Regions from separate parts of the Sodalis sp. RH20 genome, predicted to be linked through region 2. Evidence: predicted binding sites of a transcription regulator. Region 2 holds the regulator's gene; each other region holds the start of a gene.
What was found. The regulator PurR, encoded in region 2, represses purine synthesis genes. The targets are predictions, from matches to a motif close to CANGCAAACGTTTGCNTG.
Positions count from the first base shown of each region.

Region 1: gcvT (glycine cleavage system aminomethyltransferase GcvT) is a predicted target of PurR. The motif match lies at 2,475-2,492, and genes of this name have one in related genera.
Region 3: ACL2XM_RS10470 (L-serine ammonia-lyase) is a predicted target of PurR. The motif match lies at 1,078-1,095, and genes of this name have one in related genera.

Region 1 is NZ_CP178733.1:5,793,779-5,799,845, forward strand. Features, by position in the region: gene ubiH (2-octaprenyl-6-methoxyphenyl hydroxylase) at 1-958, shown strand, start outside; gene ubiI (FAD-dependent 2-octaprenylphenol hydroxylase) at 1,002-2,216, shown strand; gene gcvT (glycine cleavage system aminomethyltransferase GcvT) at 2,572-3,669, shown strand; gene gcvH (glycine cleavage system protein GcvH) at 3,696-4,088, shown strand; gene gcvP (aminomethyl-transferring glycine dehydrogenase) at 4,229-6,067, shown strand, end outside.
Region 2 is NZ_CP178733.1:1,927,220-1,933,286, reverse strand. Features, by position in the region: gene rnt (ribonuclease T) at 1-624, shown strand, start outside; gene ACL2XM_RS08985 (Grx4 family monothiol glutaredoxin) at 698-1,045, opposite strand; gene ACL2XM_RS08980 (NlpC/P60 family protein) at 1,457-2,350, shown strand; gene ACL2XM_RS08975 (YnhF family membrane protein) at 2,414-2,503, opposite strand; gene purR (HTH-type transcriptional repressor PurR) at 2,741-3,757, shown strand; gene cfa (cyclopropane fatty acyl phospholipid synthase) at 4,203-5,354, shown strand; gene ACL2XM_RS08960 (riboflavin synthase subunit alpha) at 5,505-6,067, opposite strand, start outside.
Region 3 is NZ_CP178733.1:2,265,550-2,271,616, forward strand. Features, by position in the region: gene pabB (aminodeoxychorismate synthase component 1) at 1-247, shown strand, start outside; gene ACL2XM_RS10465 (CoA pyrophosphatase) at 244-822, shown strand; gene ACL2XM_RS10470 (L-serine ammonia-lyase) at 1,295-2,659, shown strand; gene ACL2XM_RS10475 (TerC family protein) at 3,267-4,817, opposite strand; gene manX (PTS mannose transporter subunit IIAB) at 5,458-6,067, shown strand, end outside.

The DNA.
Region 1 (6,067 bases), 2.1 Mb from region 2:
GCCCATCACCCGTGTCGAGGTCAGCGATAGCGGCTATCCGGGTAAAGTCTCGCTGTCCGCGCGCGACTACCGCGTGCCCGCGCTGGGTTATGTGGTGGAGCTGCACGACGCCGGGCAGCGTTTATTTGCCCTGCTGCGCCAGGCGCCGGGGGTAAGGCTGCACTGCCCCGCGACGCTTACGGATATTACCCGCCGCCAGGACGATATCCTGGCGCGGCTTGACAACGGGACGGAGCTGATCGGCTCGCTGCTGGTGGCGGCGGACGGTTCGCACTCGCAGGCGGCGCGCCATTGCCATATGCAGTGGCGCCAGGAGGACTATGGGCAACTGGCGATTATCGCCAATGTCACCACCGCTGAGGCGCATCAGGGCCGGGCTTATGAGCGTTTTACCGAACATGGGCCGCTGGCCATGCTGCCCATGTCGCAGGGGCGCAGCGCGCTGGTGTGGTGCCTGCCGCAGTCCATGCGCCAGGAAATCACCGGCTGGAGCGAAAGCCGGTTTATCGACGCGCTGCAAGCCGCCTTCGGCTGGCGGCTCGGGCGTATTACCGCCTGCGGGCAGCGGCAGTGTTACCCGCTGCAGCTGCGCACCGCCACGCGCCAGGTAAGCCATCGGCTGGCGCTGGTGGGCAACGCGGCGCAAACCCTGCATCCTATTGCCGGCCAGGGGTTCAACCTGGGCTTGCGTGACGTGATGACCCTGGCGGAAACCCTGGCCGAGGCCCTGGCGCGGGGCGAGGACCCGGGCGCCTACGCCACCCTGCAGCGCTATCAGCAGCGCCGTCTGCCCGATAAGGACCGCACGGTCGGCATTACCGACGGCCTGATACATTTGTTTGCCAACCGGCATCCGCCGCTGGTGGTGGCGCGTAACCTGGGTCTTGCCGCCATGGCCGCTTCGCCGGGGCTGCGCGCCGCGCTGGCGCGGCAAACCCTGGGCTGGGTGGCGCGTTAGCACCCTTACGCTGGTTCCCGGTCTTTAAAAGGATATTACAGTTATGCAAGCATTTGACGTGGTCATCAACGGCGGCGGCATGGTCGGCCTGGCGCTGGCCTGTGGACTCCAGGGCAGCGGCATGCGCGTGGCCGTGCTGGAACAACAGGCGCCGGAGCCGGTGCCGCCGGCCGATAACCCCGCGCTGCGGGTATCGGCCATCAACGCCGCCAGCCAGCGCCTGCTGGAACACCTGCAGGTCTGGGACGATATCGTCGCGCTGCGCGCCAATCCCTACCAGGGCATGCAGGTCTGGGACAACGATGGCTTCGGCAATATCGCCTTTGACGGTAAACAGCTGGGCTACGCCCATCTGGGCCATATCGTCGAGAACCCGGTTATCCACCAGGCGCTGTGGCGCCGGGCCGGGCAGCTGTCCGACGTGACGCTGCTGTGCCCGCGCGCGCCGCGCCAGATTGCCTGGGGCGAGAACGAAGCGTTTATCACCCTCGACGACGGCGGCATGCTGACCGCCCGGCTGGTGGTGGGCGCGGACGGCGCCAACTCCTGGCTGCGCCGCTACGCCGATATTCCGCTGACTTTCTGGGATTACCAGCATCACGCACTGGTGGCCACCGTGCGTACCGAACATCCGCACGGCGGCATTGCGCGCCAGGCGTTTCACGGCGACGGCATCCTGGCGTTCCTGCCGCTGAGCGATCCGCATCTTTGCTCCATCGTCTGGTCCCTGCCGCCCGAGATGGCGCAGTCGCTCCAGGAACAGGCGCCGGCCGGATTTAACGCGCAGCTGGCTGCGCACTTCAACCTGGCGCTGGGGTTATGCGAATTGCAAAGCGAACGGTTAACCTTTCCCCTGACCGCCCGCTATGCGCGGGATTTCGCCGCCCACCGCCTGGTGCTGGTGGGCGACGCGGCGCATACGGTCCATCCGCTGGCCGGGCAGGGGGTAAATCTCGGTTTTATGGACGTGGCGGAACTGCTGTCGGAGCTGCGCCGGCTGCAGCAGGCCGGCAAGGATATCGGCCATCATCCCTACCTGCGGCGCTATGAGCGCCGTCGCAAGCATAGCGCCGCCGTGATGCTGGCCGGCATGCAGGGGTTCCGCCAGTTGTTCGACGGCAATAACCCGCTGAAAAAATGGGTGCGCGACGCGGGACTGCGCCTGGCCGATACGGTACCCGGGGTCAAACCCCGGCTCATCCGCCAGGCCATGGGGTTAAACGATCTGCCTACATGGCTGGAACCGGGCGCGGTTTGACTGAAATAAACTAATTTAACCCGCTATTTTGCATTATATTTTCTAATCCGATATCGGGAATAAAGTCTTTGCCCCTGACCAAAGTCAGGGTTTTTTGTTATCATATTTTGCTTTTGACGGCCGGCATTTATTGTTTGTGCGCCGTATTCGCCACTTTGCCAACATAACATGCTGATTCATGCCTATCCCCTCCGCCTGCGCCGCCCTGGCCGCAGGATAATTTAATTTATGGTTTCCCCCGGGATTCAGTGGTAACTTCTGGCAAAAGGTATCGTTTGCGCCGCCGGATTCGCTGTGGGCGTCGCGGCGTAAAATTCAATTTTACAGCTCCTGATTTGACGACAAAGAGGACGAGATGGCCCAGCTGACATCGTTGTATGAACAGCACATAGCGTGCGGCGCGAAAATGGTGGACTTCCATGGCTGGATGATGCCGCTGCACTATGGCTCCCAGCTGGAGGAGCATCACCAGGTGCGCCGCGACGCGGGCATGTTTGATGTGTCCCATATGACCATTATCGATTTAACGGGTCCGCGCACCCGCGAATACCTGCGCTACCTGCTGGCGAACGACGTGGCCAAGCTCACCGTGCCCGGCAAGGCGCTCTATAGCGGCATGCTGAACGCCTCAGGCGGCGTTATCGACGATCTGATCGTCTATTTCCTCGAAGAGACTTATTTTCGCCTGGTGGTGAATTCCGCCACCCGCGACAAAGACGTCACCTGGGTGACCGACCACGCGGCCCCCTACGGTGTGTCGGTACGGGTACGCGACGACCTGGCGCTGATTGCCGTACAGGGCCCGCGGGCGCAGGAGAAAGCGCGCACGCTGTTTACCCCCGCGCAGCAGGCGGCGGTGGCCGGGATGAAACCGTTCTTCGGCGTGCAGTCGGAGGATTTATTTATCGCCACCACCGGGTATACCGGCGAGGCGGGATTTGAAATTGCGCTGCCGAAAACCGAGGCGGAGTCCTTCTGGCGCAAACTGCTGGCGGCGGGCGTCAAACCCTGCGGCCTGGGCGCGCGCGATACGCTGCGCCTGGAAGCCGGCATGAACCTGTACGGCCAGGAAATGGATGAGCGTATTTCTCCGCTGGCGGCCAACATGGGCTGGACCATCGCCTGGCAGCCCGAGGATCGGGATTTTATCGGCCGCGAGGCGCTTGAAGCCCAGCGCCGCGCCGGCACCGACCAACTGGTCGGCCTGGTGATGACGGAAAAAGGTGTGCTGCGCAACGACCTGACGGTACACTTTACCGACGCCGACGGTAATATGAAAACGGGCGTGATAACCAGCGGTTCGTTCTCGCCCACCCTGGGTTTCAGCATTGCCCTGGCCCGCGTGCCCGCCGGTATCGGCGAGCACGCCATTGTATTAATCCGTAACCGCGAAATGCCGGTTAAGGTCACCAAACCTGGTTTTGTGCGCGCCGGTAAACCGGTCGTTCAATAATTAACTTTGCAAGAGTGAGGAAGGCAATGAGCAATGTGCCGCAAGAACTAAAATATACCCCCTCCCACGAATGGGTGCGCAACGAAGGTAACGGCGTGTATACCGTCGGCATTACCGAACATGCCCAGGAACTGCTGGGCGATATGGTGTTTCTCGACCTGCCGGACGTCGGCACGTCTTTCGCCGCCAGCGACGATTGCGCGGTAGCCGAATCAGTGAAAGCCGCCTCGGATATCTATGCGCCCATCGGCGGCGAGATCGTGGCGGTGAACGAAGAGCTGGAAGCGTCGCCGGAACTGGTGAACAGCGCGCCCTACACCGAGGGCTGGTTGTTCCAGATCAAGGCCGACGACGAAAGCGAGGTCGCCGGATTGCTTGACGCCGAGGCCTATGAGGCCACGCTTGACGAAGACGAATAACCGCCACCGAGACCCGGCCCCGCACGGTTAACCAGCCATCCGGGGCCAACAGGCGGGACAGGGCGTCGCCACACCGGCCCCTGTCCCTGCCGAGCACGTTGCCTTTCCCCGTCCCATGCCCGATGCAGGAATTGTTGTTTATGACCCAGACTCTCAGCCAGCTTGAACACCATGACGCTTTTATCAAGCGTCATATCGGCCCCAGCGCGCAGCAGCAGGCGCATATGCTGTCGGCTATCGGCGCCGCGACGCTCGACGCGTTGATTGGCCACATCGTCCCGGCCGACATCCAGCTGCCGGCGCCTCCGGCGGTCGGCGATGCGGCCACGGAATCCCAGGCGCTGGCGGAGCTCAGGGCCATGGCGAGTCTTAACCAGCGGTTTAAAACCTATATCGGCATGGGCTACAGCGCGGTGGTCACCCCGCCGGTGATCCTGCGCAACATGCTGGAAAACCCGGGCTGGTACACCGCCTATACGCCTTACCAGCCGGAGGTCGCCCAGGGGCGCCTGGAAGCCTTACTGAATTTCCAGCAACTGACCCTCGACCTGACCGGGCTGGATATCGCCTCCGCCTCGCTGCTGGATGAAGCCACGGCGGCGGCGGAAGCCATGGCGCTGGCCAAGCGCGCCAGCAAGCTCAAACAGGCCAACGTGTTTTTTGTCGCCAACGATGTCCATCCGCAAACGCTGGACGTGGTGCGCACCCGCGCCGAGACCTTCGGTTTCGAGGTGATCACCGGCCCGGCCCCGCGCGCGCTGGAACAGCAGGGTGTTTTCGGCGTGTTGCTGCAACAGACGGGCACCACCGGCGAACTGCATGATTACCGCGCGCTGCTGGCCGAACTGAAAACCCGTCACATCATCAGTTGCGTGGCGGCCGATATGATGGCGCTGGTGCTGCTGGCGGCGCCGGGCGCACAGGGGGCCGACGTGGTGTTCGGCTCTTCCCAGCGTTTCGGCGTGCCCATGGGCTACGGCGGCCCGCACGCGGCATTTTTCGCCGCCCGCGACGACGTCAAGCGCTCCATGCCGGGACGTATTATCGGCGTGTCCCGCGACGCGGCCGGCAGTACCGCCCTGCGCATGGCGATGCAAACCCGCGAGCAGCATATCCGCCGCGAAAAGGCCAACTCCAATATCTGCACCTCGCAGGTACTGCTGGCCAATATCGCCGGCCTGTACGCGGTCTACCACGGTCCGGAAGGATTGAAACGCATCGCCGCGCGCATCCATCGCCTGACCGCCATCCTGGCTTCCGGCCTGACGGCGGCGGGACTGACGCTGCGCCATGCCCGGTGGTTCGATACCCTCACCGTCAATGTGGCGGATAAAGACGCGGTGATAAGCCGCGCGCTGGCCCGCGGCATTAACCTGCGCGCCGACCTGGACGGGGCGGTGGGGATAACGCTTGATGAAACCACCGGCCGCGACGACCTTGCCGCGCTGTACGGCGTGGTGACCGGCGGCGACGCCGTGCTGGATATCGATGCCCTTGACCGCGCGGTCGGGGACGTCATCCCGGCGGATCTGCTGCGCGCCACGCCCATCCTGACGCATCCGGTGTTTAACCGTTACCACAGCGAAACGGACATGATGCGTTATATGCATCAGCTGGAACGCAAGGATCTGGCGCTTAACCAGTCGATGATCCCGCTCGGCTCCTGCACCATGAAGCTGAACGCCGCCGCCGAGATGATCCCCATCACCTGGCCGGAGTTCGCCGAGCTGCATCCGTTTTGTCCCGTCGGGCAGGCGGCCGGCTACCAGCAGATGATCGCCCAGCTCTCCCGCTGGCTGGTGCAGCTTACCGGCTATGACGCGCTGTGCATGCAGCCCAATTCGGGCGCGCAGGGAGAATACGCCGGCATGCTGGCCATACGCCGCTATCATGAGAGCCGCAACGAGGGCAACCGCCGTATCTGCCTGATCCCCAGCTCCGCCCACGGCACCAACCCGGCGTCCGCCCAGATGGCCGGC
Region 2 (6,067 bases):
CGCGGCTTTTATCCAGTGGTAATCGATATTGAATCCGCGGGCTTTAACGCCGCAACCGACGCCTTGCTCGAAATCGCCGCCGTCACCCTCAACATGGACGATGAAGGCTGGCTGGTCACCGACCAATGCCTGCATTTCCATGTCGAGCCTTTTCCCGGCGCGCAACTGCAGCCGGAAGCCCTGGCCTTTAACGGTATCGACCCGACCAACCCGCTGCGCGGCGCGGTGAGCGAGTACGAGGCGCTGCATGAAATTTTCAAAATGGTGCGCAAAGGCATTAAGGATCGGGGCTGCAACCGCGCGATTATCGTCGCGCACAATGCCGGGTTCGACCACGGATTTCTTATGGCGGCGGCCGGACGGGCGGCATTAAAGCGTAATCCTTTCCATCCGTTTGCCACCTTCGACACCGCTGCTCTCAGCGGGCTGGTGCTGGGCCAGACGGTGTTGGCCAAAGCCTGCGCGGCCGGAGGCATCGAATTTGACGCCGGCCAGGCGCATTCCGCGCTCTATGACACCGAACGCACCGCTGAATTATTTTGTGAGCTGGTTAATCGCTGGAAACGTCTCGGCGGCTGGCCTGTTCCCCCCGTCGGCGAGCCTGCCGCCGGCGAGCACGCCTAGCCGATGCTTGCGTCCGGCGGTTAAAAACTCCCGCCGCAAGGGGCGGGGGTTATCCGCAGGCGTCCCGGGGAACTCAGGAAGGGGTCTGGTTTTCCTGGGAGTTGTATTTTACCGCGGTCTCTTTGATCAACGGTTGCAACTCGCCGTGCTGATACATTTCGATAATGATATCGCAGCCGCCGACCAGTTCGCCATCCACCCACAGCTGTGGGAAGGTCGGCCAGTTGGCGAATTTCGGCAACTCGGCGCGAATATCGGGATTTTGCAGGACATCCACATACGCGAAACGCTCACCACAGGCGGAAAGCGCCTGTACTGCCTGTGCGGAAAAACCACAGCCGGGCAATTTTGGCGAGCCTTTCATATAAAGAAGAATCGGGTTCTCAGCTATCTGCTGCTGAATTTTTTCAATCGTCGTCATTGTCTCGCTTCCTCAAGCCAGCATCTGGCCTTATCTGCACTGTGCGGGATTACACGCAGTCTCTTCATTTTAGCCACTACCGGCTAAACAAATAAACGTTTTTTTGCCGGCCCGCGCGGTAAAGGCGCGTCAATTCACTCCCGGCCCGCCCACGTAGGACAGGCAATACTATCACTGTAGCGGCTTTTACCCCCTGCCGCCGAACAAAACGGGCTGAAACATTCGGTGCACACCCTCAAAATATGTTGAATAAAGCGCCGCTGAACGCTGTTAAATGCAGCAAAATCGAACTTATTCACGTTTATACACAATAAGTAGTGAATTGATGATGCAATGACGAGGTAAATAGCTTAAATTCCTGTGAGGTGTTGATAACCCCCTATTTTGGGCCACATAAGGATAGCGTTTATCATGCGTTTATGCTTTACGCTTTTTGTGTTGCTTTTTACCCAGTTGTTTTTGAACCTGGCACATGCCGCGCCGAGCGCCGGCGTCAATGCCGATCAGCGCAAATCCCAGGCAGCGGCGGCAAAAACCGGTGACCGGCGCAAACGCAAACCGGTAAAAATAGCCAAGAAAAGCAAACCTGTCGCCAGCGCGCCCGCCGTCAGTGAAAAAGCCAGCATTAAAAAATCGCCGGAACCGGCGCATGAAAAAGCCGGCGTGAAACGGCCTTTGGAACCCGCGGTGGTGAAAACCGGCGCGAAGAAAAGCAAAACCTCCCCTCTTGCCAAGGCATCAAAAACCACGGCGACGAAAAAAATAGCCTCCTTCACTCCGCCGAAAAAAGGCTATAAAAAAGGTTACGGCCGGCACCGGATGATAAAAGATCAGGCGGCGGTAGAACTGCTGGCCAACGATCAGCCGATAAAGATGAGCGAGAGCCATAAGAAACGCTACCAGACCGCCAAGCTTACCGCCATGAATAAACTCCTCTCCCAAATGGGCAAGCCTTACCGTTGGGGCGGCATGTCGCCTAATACCGGCTTTGACTGCAGCGGCCTGATTTATTATGCCTACAAGGATGTGGTACGCATCCATATGCCGCGCACCGCCAACGAAATGTACCACCTGCGCGACGCAGCGCCGGTTAAGAAAGACGAGCTGGAAAGCGGCGACCTGGTCTTTTTCCATATTTCCAATCGCGGCGCGGCGGATCACGTCGGCGTCTATCTTGGCAATGGTCGCTTTATCCAGTCGCCCCGCACCGGCAGCGATATCCGTATCAGCTATCTGAGTGAGGATTATTGGCAGGATCATTACGTGGGCGCCCGCCGGGTGGTCACGCCGAAAAATATCCGCTGAAGGCGCGCCGGAAAAAAAAGAGGAGCCAAGGCTCCTCTTTTTTATATCTGAACCGAGAGGGTGTCAGTTCATGACGGCGGTAAAGCTGAAGACAATAATCACCAGCAGCGAGAACACCGTGGTCAGTAACGACATTTTTAAATCGCTGTCCATTCTATCTCCTTAACGTAAACCAGGGCGCCGGCCTTATCCACCGGCCCGCAGAGCAGTTATCGTCAGTTTGCCATAACAGCGATGAAAAAGCTTGCTCCCAACCTGTAGCCGCCACATTTAACACTTTCACTTTGGCGCGGGATGAACGAAAATTAACGGTTAATTCCACAGCGTCGGAAAGTGCTTGCGCCTTCGACAGACATTATTCCAGCCAGGGCGTACGGGAGTATCAAAGGCATGGCAACCATTAAAGATGTGGCAAAACGCGCTAATGTATCGACAACCACCGTTTCGCATGTGATCAATAAAACCCGTTTTGTTGCGCAAGACACTCAAATTGCCGTGCTGGACGCCATTAAACAACTGCATTATTCACCCAGCGCCGTGGCGCGCAGCCTGAAGGTCAATCGCACCAAGTCCATCGGCCTGCTCGCCAGCACCAGCGAGGCGCCCTATTTCGCCGAAATTATCGAGGCGATTGAGCACCATTGCTTTGCTCGCGGTTATACCCTGATATTGTGCAATTCGCACAATGATCTCGAAAAACAGCGCGCCTATCTGGCGATGCTGGCGCAAAAGCGCGTCGACGGCCTGCTGGTGATGTGCGCCGAGTATCCCGAAACGCTGCTGGATATGCTTGAGGAATATCAGCATATCCCCATGGTGGTCATGGATTGGGGTGAGGCCCGCCGTGATTTTACCGACACCATTATCGATAACGCCTTTGCCGGCGGTTATATGGCGACGCAATATTTGCTTAAACGCGGCCATCGCGCCATCGGCGCCATTCCCGGACAGCTGGCGCGCAACACCGGCGGCGGCCGCCACCGCGGCTATCTGCATGCCATGGCGGAGGCCGGCATCCCGTTAAACGACCGCTGGATTGTGCAAGGCAATTTCGAGCCTGAATCCGGCTACCTGGCGATGAAACAAATCCTGGCGCAAACGCCGCGTCCCACCGCGGTCTTCTGCGGCGGCGACATTATGGCCATGGGCGCACTGTGCGCCATTAATGAAATGGGCCTGAGCGTACCTGAGGATATTTCTATCATCGGCTACGACAACGTGCGCAATTCGTGCTTTTTCAGCCCGGCGCTGACCACCATCCATCAGCCTAAAGAGGATTTGGGCGAGGCGGCGCTTACCATGCTGCTCGATAGGATTACCAGCAAACGCGAGAACGCCAAAACCATCGAAGTCCATCCGTCGCTGATTGAACGCCGTTCGGTCGCAGACGGTCCCTTCCCCGCTTAAGGCCACGCGCCAGGCCCGGGCAACCGGCTGGCGCCTCCAGGGTCTGTTGCTATGTAAAGCGCCGTCCGCCTCGGACACAAGATTTTTCATATAATGATCTCTGTGCAAAGAGTTATTGTTTCAGCGAGAAATCATTAAGTTATAATGGGAAATACATTAGCGCGTTAGCTATTGTCTAAATTAAAATGCAGGCTTATACTCAATATCGTTAACAATTATAACGAGTTGTCTAATAAATTTGTATAAAAGTATGTCGTGTTTTCCAACATGACATCACCCTTTTATAAAGCGCCCGGCTAAGTCGCAGTCTAAGGTTTACTTTATATTCCTCTGTTGATGGTGATACTTCAGACACCACGGATAACCGTGGATTCTTATAAAGCCCGCAGGCATGGTGAGTGCTTTTCCTGACGGGGCACTGCAGAAGAAAGGTGATGGAGAAGCTATGAGTTCCTCGTGCGTTGAAGACCTGAGCTTTCATGATAATGATTGGTACCGTATCGTCCATGAATTGCTCTCTGAAGCCGGTATTGAACTCAATGGTTCAAGACCATTTGATATCCGAATCAAGAATCCGGGATTTTTTAAGCGCGTATTGCAGGATGGATCTTTGGGATTGGGCGAGAGTTACATGGATGGCTGGTGGGAGTGTGAGCGGCTGGACATTTTTTTCCAGCGTGTTCTCAGGGCGGGTCTGGAGAATAAACTTCCGCATCATTTAAAAGATACCTTACGCATTGCCGCCGCCCGGCTGATGAACCTCCAGTCGCGCAAGCGGGCCTGGATCGTGGGCAAAGAACATTACGATTTGGGTAACGATCTGTTTGAAAAGATGCTCGATCCCTATATGCAATATTCCTGCGGCTACTGGAAACAGGCGACCACCCTCGAGGAAGCCCAGCAGGATAAGCTGAAGATGATTTGCGAAAAACTGCAGCTGCGACCCGGCCTGACGCTGCTGGACGTGGGCTGCGGCTGGGGCGGGCTTGCCGCCTACGCGGCCAGGAATTATGGCGTATCGGTACAGGGCGTCACTATCTCTGCCGAGCAGCAAAAGCTGGCGCAAACGCGCTGCGAGGGACTGGATGTCACCATTTTGCTGCAGGACTATCGCGATCTGGATATGCAATTTGACCGTATTGTTTCAGTCGGCATGTTCGAACACGTAGGCCCCAAGAATTACGCCACCTATTTCGACGTTATCGATCGCAACCTGAAACGCGACGGTCTGTTCCTGCTGCATACCATCGGCTCGAATATCACCGATATGAATGTCGACCCGTGGATTAATAAGTATATTTTCCCCAACGGCTGCCTGCCGTCGGTACAGCAAATTGCCCATGCCAGCGAAAAGCATTTTGTTATGGAAGACTGGCATAACTTCGGCTCTGATTACGACAAAACGCTCATGGCCTGGTATGAACGTTTTGTCGCCGCCTGGCCGGCGCTGTCCAACAAATACTCCGACCGTTTTTACCGTATGTTCAGTTATTACCTGAATGCCTGCGCGGGGGCATTCCGCGCGCGCAATATCCATTTATGGCAGGTATTATTCAGCCCGGAAGGCGTGGATGGCGGTATTCGCGTACCCCGTTAATACCATGGCACGCCAGGCCCTTTAACACCGCACTCAAGACAGGCGTGGTAAAGGGAGAGCGCGCCGATGGGGGCGATGCGGCCATCTCCTGGCCGCCAGAGCGCCCCATGGCACGCTAGGCCCGCCAACACCGCACTCAAGGCAGGCGTGTTAAAGGGTATTTAACGTCGCGGCAATCGCCGCTTCCCGCTGCGCCAGCACACGCTCCACCGTATCCACCACCGCCTGGGTCTGGGGATCGATTTCAATATTGATCCGCTGCCCCAGCCTTTTTTTACCCAACGTGGTGCGCATCAGGGTTTCCGGTATTAAATGCACGCAAAATTTATCGGCCGCCACCTCGCCGATAGTCAGGCTGATGCCGTCGATGCCGATATATCCTTTATACAGGACATATTTCATCAGCGCTTTGTCCGGCATTCTGAACCAAATCTGCCGATTATTTTCCGACGTCACGATTTTCACAATCTCGGCAGTGCACATGATATGCCCGGACATCACATGTCCGCCGATCTCGGCGTTAAAGGTGGCGGCGCGTTCTACGTTCACCTCATCCCCCACCTGCAGATCGCCCAGATTGGTCACCCGCAGCGTCTCTTTCATCAAATCAAACGCCACCACGTCGCCGTTAATGCCGCTCACCGTCAGGCAACAGCCGTTGTGCGCCACGGAGGCGCCCTCCTCCAGACCGGACAACATCGCCGCCGGCAGGG
Region 3 (6,067 bases), 340 kb from region 2:
GACGTTAATCGACCAGCTCGAACCGCAGCGCCGTAATGCCTGGTGCGGCAGCATCGGCTACCTGAGCCGCTGCGCCACCCTGGACACCAATATCGCCATCCGCACGCTGCTCACGGAACAAGGGCGCATCTATTGCTGGGCGGGCGGCGGCATCGTCGCCGACAGTTGCGAGGAAGCGGAATACCAGGAAACCCTGGACAAGGTCGCCAAGATACTGCCGCTGCTGCTGGAGCTAAATCGCCCATGAACAGCACTGACAACACCCTGACGCTTACGGATTTCATCACCCGTTTCCAACTGCAGTTGCCGCAGCCCAGCGAGCCGGCGCGCAACCAGCGCCGGGCGGCGGTATTGATACCCATCATCTGCCATCACCAGCCGACGGTGCTGTTGACGCGCCGATCGGCGACACTGCGCAAGCATGCCGGCCAGGTGGCCTTCCCCGGCGGGGCGGCGGATAAGGAAGACGCGTCCTTAATCGCCACCGCGCTGCGCGAGGCCCACGAAGAAGTGGCCATCCCGGCCTCGTCGGTCAGGGTCCTGGGGCAACTGCCGCCGGTGGACAGCAGCAGCGGTTTCCAGGTCACGCCCATCGTCGGCCTGCTGGCGGCCGGCACCCGTTTCCGGGCCAGCCGCGACGAGGTGGCGGACATGTTTGAAATGCCCCTGCACCAGGCGTTATCCCTGGCCAGCTATACTCCCCTGCAAATACAGCGCCGCGCCAAAAACCTGCAGGTTTATTTTTCCTGGTATCAAAGCCATATGGTCTGGGGCATGACCGCGCAGATTTTGTATCGGCTGGGCCAACACATCCATCTTTAACGCACGTTCCTTCGTTCCCGGCCGCCGGTTGGGCCGCCGCTATCCCTACCAACCCGCGCCGTGATGGTCATCGCGCCCCGGCAATAAAAGACTTCCCAACGCGATGAAAACCGTTACAATCTCCTATCTTTGCCATATTTGCGAAATATAACTCCATATTAATAATTAAACATAGTCATTTATATAGGTTGTATATCTCATTATTTCTGACGACAAAAAACCGTCTCAGGCACGCACGTGAAAAGAGATGATCCACGGGCAACGGCTTGCTTTCAGATTAGCCATAACCAGCATGACGCCAGGCCGCCCCGGGGTAGAGGGCCGCTTCGTATCGGTCGTCAAACGCAAAGGAAGCGCTTTTTTGGATTAGTTTTTATCATGCGAAAGCGCAAGCCTAACCCGGCATGAGTCATTACAATTAACTGCATTACCCACGGGTATGCGTATTTTATCAGTTCTGAGGAGAGTCAACGTGATAAGCGTTTTCGATATGTTTAAAATCGGCATCGGCCCGTCCAGTTCCCATACCGTGGGTCCAATGAAAGCCGGTAAACAGTTCGTGGACGATCTCGTCGATAAACGGCTGCTCAATGATGTCACGCGCATCGCCGTGGATGTTTACGGTTCGTTATCGCTGACGGGCAAGGGACACCATACCGACATCGCCATTATCCTGGGCCTGGCGGGCAACCGTCCCGATACGGTGGATATCGACGCCGCGCCGGCCTTTATCCGCGACGTTGAGCAACGCCAGCGCCTGATGCTGGCCGGCGGGCCGCACGAAGTGGATTTTCCCCGCGAAGGCGGCATGGTATTCCACGGTTCCTACCTGTCATTGCATGAAAACGCCATGCGCATTCACGCCTTCGCCGGCGAACAGGTCATCTACAGCCAGACGTATTATTCCGTCGGCGGCGGTTTTATCGTTGATGAGGCCCATTTCGGCCAGCCGGTTATCGACCAGATCGCCGTGCCCCACCCTTTCGCCAGCGCCCAGCAGCTGCTCGACCAGTGCAAACAGACCGGTCTGTCGCTGTCGGGGCTGGTGATGCTTAATGAACTGGCGCTGCATAGCCGCGCCGATATCGGCAATTACTTCGCCGATATTTGGCAGACCATGCGCGCCTGCATCGATCGCGGGCTGAATACCGAAGGCGTATTGCCCGGCCCGCTGCGGGTGCCCAGGCGCGCATCGGCGCTCAGGCGCATGCTGGTCTCCACGGATAAGCTCTCCAGCGATCCGATGGTGGCGATTGACTGGGTGAATATGTTCGCGCTGGCGGTCAATGAAGAAAACGCCGCCGGCGGAAGGGTGGTCACCGCGCCGACCAACGGCGCCTGCGGCATCGTGCCGGCGGTGCTGGCTTATTACGATCATTTTATCGATCCGGTCACGCCCGAGGTCTACCTGCGTTATTTCCTGGCCTGCGGCGCCATCGGCATTCTTTATAAGCTGAACGCCTCCATTTCCGGCGCCGAGGTCGGCTGCCAGGGTGAAGTGGGCGTCGCCTGCTCCATGGCGGCGGCGGGACTGACGGAATTGATGGGCGGCAGTCCCGAGCAGGTCTGCGTGGCGGCGGAAATCGGCATGGAACATAATCTGGGGCTGACCTGCGATCCGGTGGCCGGCCAGGTACAGGTCCCCTGCATCGAACGCAACGCCATCGCCTCTGTCAAGGCCATCAACGCCTCGCGCATGGCGCTGCGGCGCACCAGCGCGCCGCGGGTGTCGCTGGATAAGGTGATTGAAACCATGTACGAAACCGGCAAGGACATGAACGCCAAATACCGCGAAACCTCGCGCGGCGGCCTGGCCATCAAGGTCCAGTGCGATTGATCGCATCACCCACACCCTGCTGGCCCGCTAACGCGGAACATAAAGCAGACGTGTTCAAGGAAAAACGTGCCAATGAGGTCGAATCGGGCATGGTCTTTTCGCCCGACCGAGCACCCCATAGCATGTAGGCCCGCCAACGCCGGACTCAAGGCAGACGTGTTCAAGGGAGAGCGTGCCAATGGGGTCGAATCGGGCGTGGTTTTCCCGCCCGACCGAGGCCCCATGGCATGCTAGGCCCGCCAACACCGGACTCAAGGCAGACGTGTTCAAGGGAGAGCGTGCCAATGGGGTCGAATCGGGCGTGGTTTTCCCGCCCGACCGAGGCCCCATGGCATGCTAGGCCCGCCAACGCCGGACTCAAGGCAGACGTGTTCAAGGGAGAGCGTGCCAATGGGGTCGAATCGGGCGTGGTTTTCCCGCCCGACCGAGGCCCCATGGCATGCTAGGCCCGCCAACGCCGGACTCAAGGCAGACGTGTTCAAGGGAGAGCGTGCCAATGGGGTCGAATCGGGCGTGGTTTTCCCGCCCGACCGAGGCCCCATGGCATGCTAGGCCCGCCAACGCCGATGCCGCATAAAACCTGTTAAAGGGAGAGCGGGTCACGTGTTTACTGTTCCTCTTCCTCCACCGGCGGCGCTATCCGTTCGATACGCACCAGCTCGATACGGTATTCCAGCATCTGCAAAATCGTAAACCGCCACTGGCCCAGCTCGATAACCTCACCCACCACCGGCAGCTGATCCCGCTCGGCCAGCAGCAATCCCGCCAGTGAAGCGACATTCTCGTGACCGCGGGTGAGTTCATTATCGTCCAACGCCTGACCCAAAGCGTGCAAATCAGTACCACCCTTTACCAGCCAGGCGTCCTCCTGCGCCACAATATCCGGCGTTTCGTCCTCATCCGGAAACTCGCCGGCAATGGCTTCCAGCACATCCAGCGGCGTTACCAGCCCCTGGATCACGCCAAATTCATTCGACACCACCACCAGGCTACCCCGCGCCCGGCGCAATACCCCCAGCAGGTTCAGCACATCCAGGGTTTCCGGCACCACGATGGCCGGATTCTGCGCGGCATACCCCTGCACATCTTCGCCTTTATCCAACGCCACCATCAGGTCCTTGGCGCGGACCACGCCGATCAACTGGTCCAGCTCGCCGTCGCACACGGGAAACATACTGTGCGGCGTGGCCAAAAGCGTAGCGCGCAGCTCCTCCACCGGACGCCGGCAATCCACCCAGGAGATTTCGTTGCGCGGCGTCATCACGCTGCGCAACGAACGCGACGCCAGGGACAACACGCCGGTAATCATATAACGCTCCTCGTCGGCAAACTCCGCCTTAGGTTCGTTTGGCATCTCCTGCGCCCCCTCCTCGCGCAGCCTGGGCCCGCCCATCAAACGTAAAATGGCTTCGGCGGTGCGCTGGCGAATCGGCCCGCGCGCCTGGTTTTTAACAAAATTGCGCCGGGCTATCTGATTAAACAGCTCAATAAGCACCGAGAAACCGATGGCCGCGTACAAATAACCTTTGGGGATGTGGAAGCCAAAGCCCTCGGCTATCAGGCTCAGGCCTATCATCAGCAAAAAACTCAGGCACAGCACCACGACGGTGGGATGGGCATTTACAAAACGGGTCAAGGCCTTGGACGCCAGCAGCATAATGCCCATGGCGATAACCACGGCGGTCATCATCACCGGCAGGTTGTTGACCATGCCGACCGCGGTGATCACCGCATCCAGGGAAAATACCGCGTCCAGGATAACAATTTGCACCACCACCGCCCAGAAACTGGCGTAACCGCGGTTGGCGTCATGCTGCACATCCTGGTTCTCCAGCCGTTCATGCAGCTCAGTGGTGGCTTTGAACAGTAAAAACAATCCGCCCAGCAGCAAAATCAGATCCCGGCCTGAAAAGCTGAACATGCCCACGCTCAGCAACGGTTTGGTCAGCGTAACCATCCACGAGATCAACGACAGCAGCCCCAAACGCATCAGCAGCGCCAGCGCCAGGCCGATAACCCGGGCTTTGTCCCGCTTTTTCGGCGCGACCTTCTCGGCCAGGATAGCGATAAATACCAGGTTATCGATACCCAGCACAATTTCCAGCAGTATCAACGTCAGCAGACCCACCCACAGCGTCGGGTCCATTAAGAATTCCATTGGGCGCTCCAGATCGACAGTCCATTAAAACGGCGCAATAAAACACCGCGGCAGCACGCGTGGGCAAGCGGCGTCATGTCCGCAAAGACCGTAGAACGCGCGGCGTTTTCCCACAGAGAGGACACAGGGATGACGGGTTGGATTCCCGGCGGTACGGGAAGGTGCGACCCGCGGCTGGCGCAACATGCCGGCGGAGCCTGGACGGGTAAAGGAGAAAACCATACATCAGGGGTGACGTTTTTTCGGTGACAGTCCATAGGGGGGGCTGTGGCCCATCGCTCCTTATCGATAAGTAAGACATTCAACTCTATCAGGTAACTTTGCAGGCGCATAAAACTATTTTTGTCTGCAAGTTGTCATGCATGTCTTCTACACTGATTTGTGAGCTCATTGTTTTCCTCATGCACAAATAACTGAGCGCCGTCACAATTTTTATTTTTTTACACACTAAAATAAATCGCGTTTAACCGCTATTGATTCACATCTTCACATGAATCGTTTCAACACACACAGCGGACATCAAACAGGGTGGCGAATAAAAATACCCTGGCTAAGAAGTTAAAACCGCCCGTGCTCACTGGTAGCAAACACGCCAGGCGGTCTGACTGCTTAACCCAATTAGTTAACAGAGGAGGTATCAGTGAGTATTGCTATCATAATTGGCACTCACGGGTCAGCAGCCGAGCAGTTGCTTAAAACGGCTGAAATGATATTGGGCGCGCAAGAAAACGTCGCCTGGATAGATTTTGTTCCCGGGGAGAATGCTGAAACACTGATTGAAAAATATACCGCGCGCCTTGCGCAACTTGATACCCAGGAAGGTGTGTTATTTCTGGTTGATACCTGGGGTGGCAGCCCGTTCAACGCCGCCAGCCGCATTGTGGTCGATAAGGAGAATTACGAAGTCGTCACCGGCGTTAATATTCCCATGTTGGCGGAAACCTTTATGGCGCGTGATGACAAGCCGGGTTTTGCCGCGCTGGTGAACATCGCCGTCGAAACCGGACGCGCCGGCGTCAAGGCCCTCAAAGCGCCCGAACCGCAGACGGCGGCCACCCCCGCGCCGGTTGCCGCGCCGACCCCTGCCGCCAAACCGCATCCCAATGCCGGCGGTCATATGACCATCGGTCTGGCGCGCATCGATGATCGTCTGATCCATGGCCAGGTCGCCACCCGCTGGACCAAGGAAACCAACGTTAAACGCATTATCGTGGTCAGCGATGAAGTTGCCGCCGATACCGTGCGCAAAA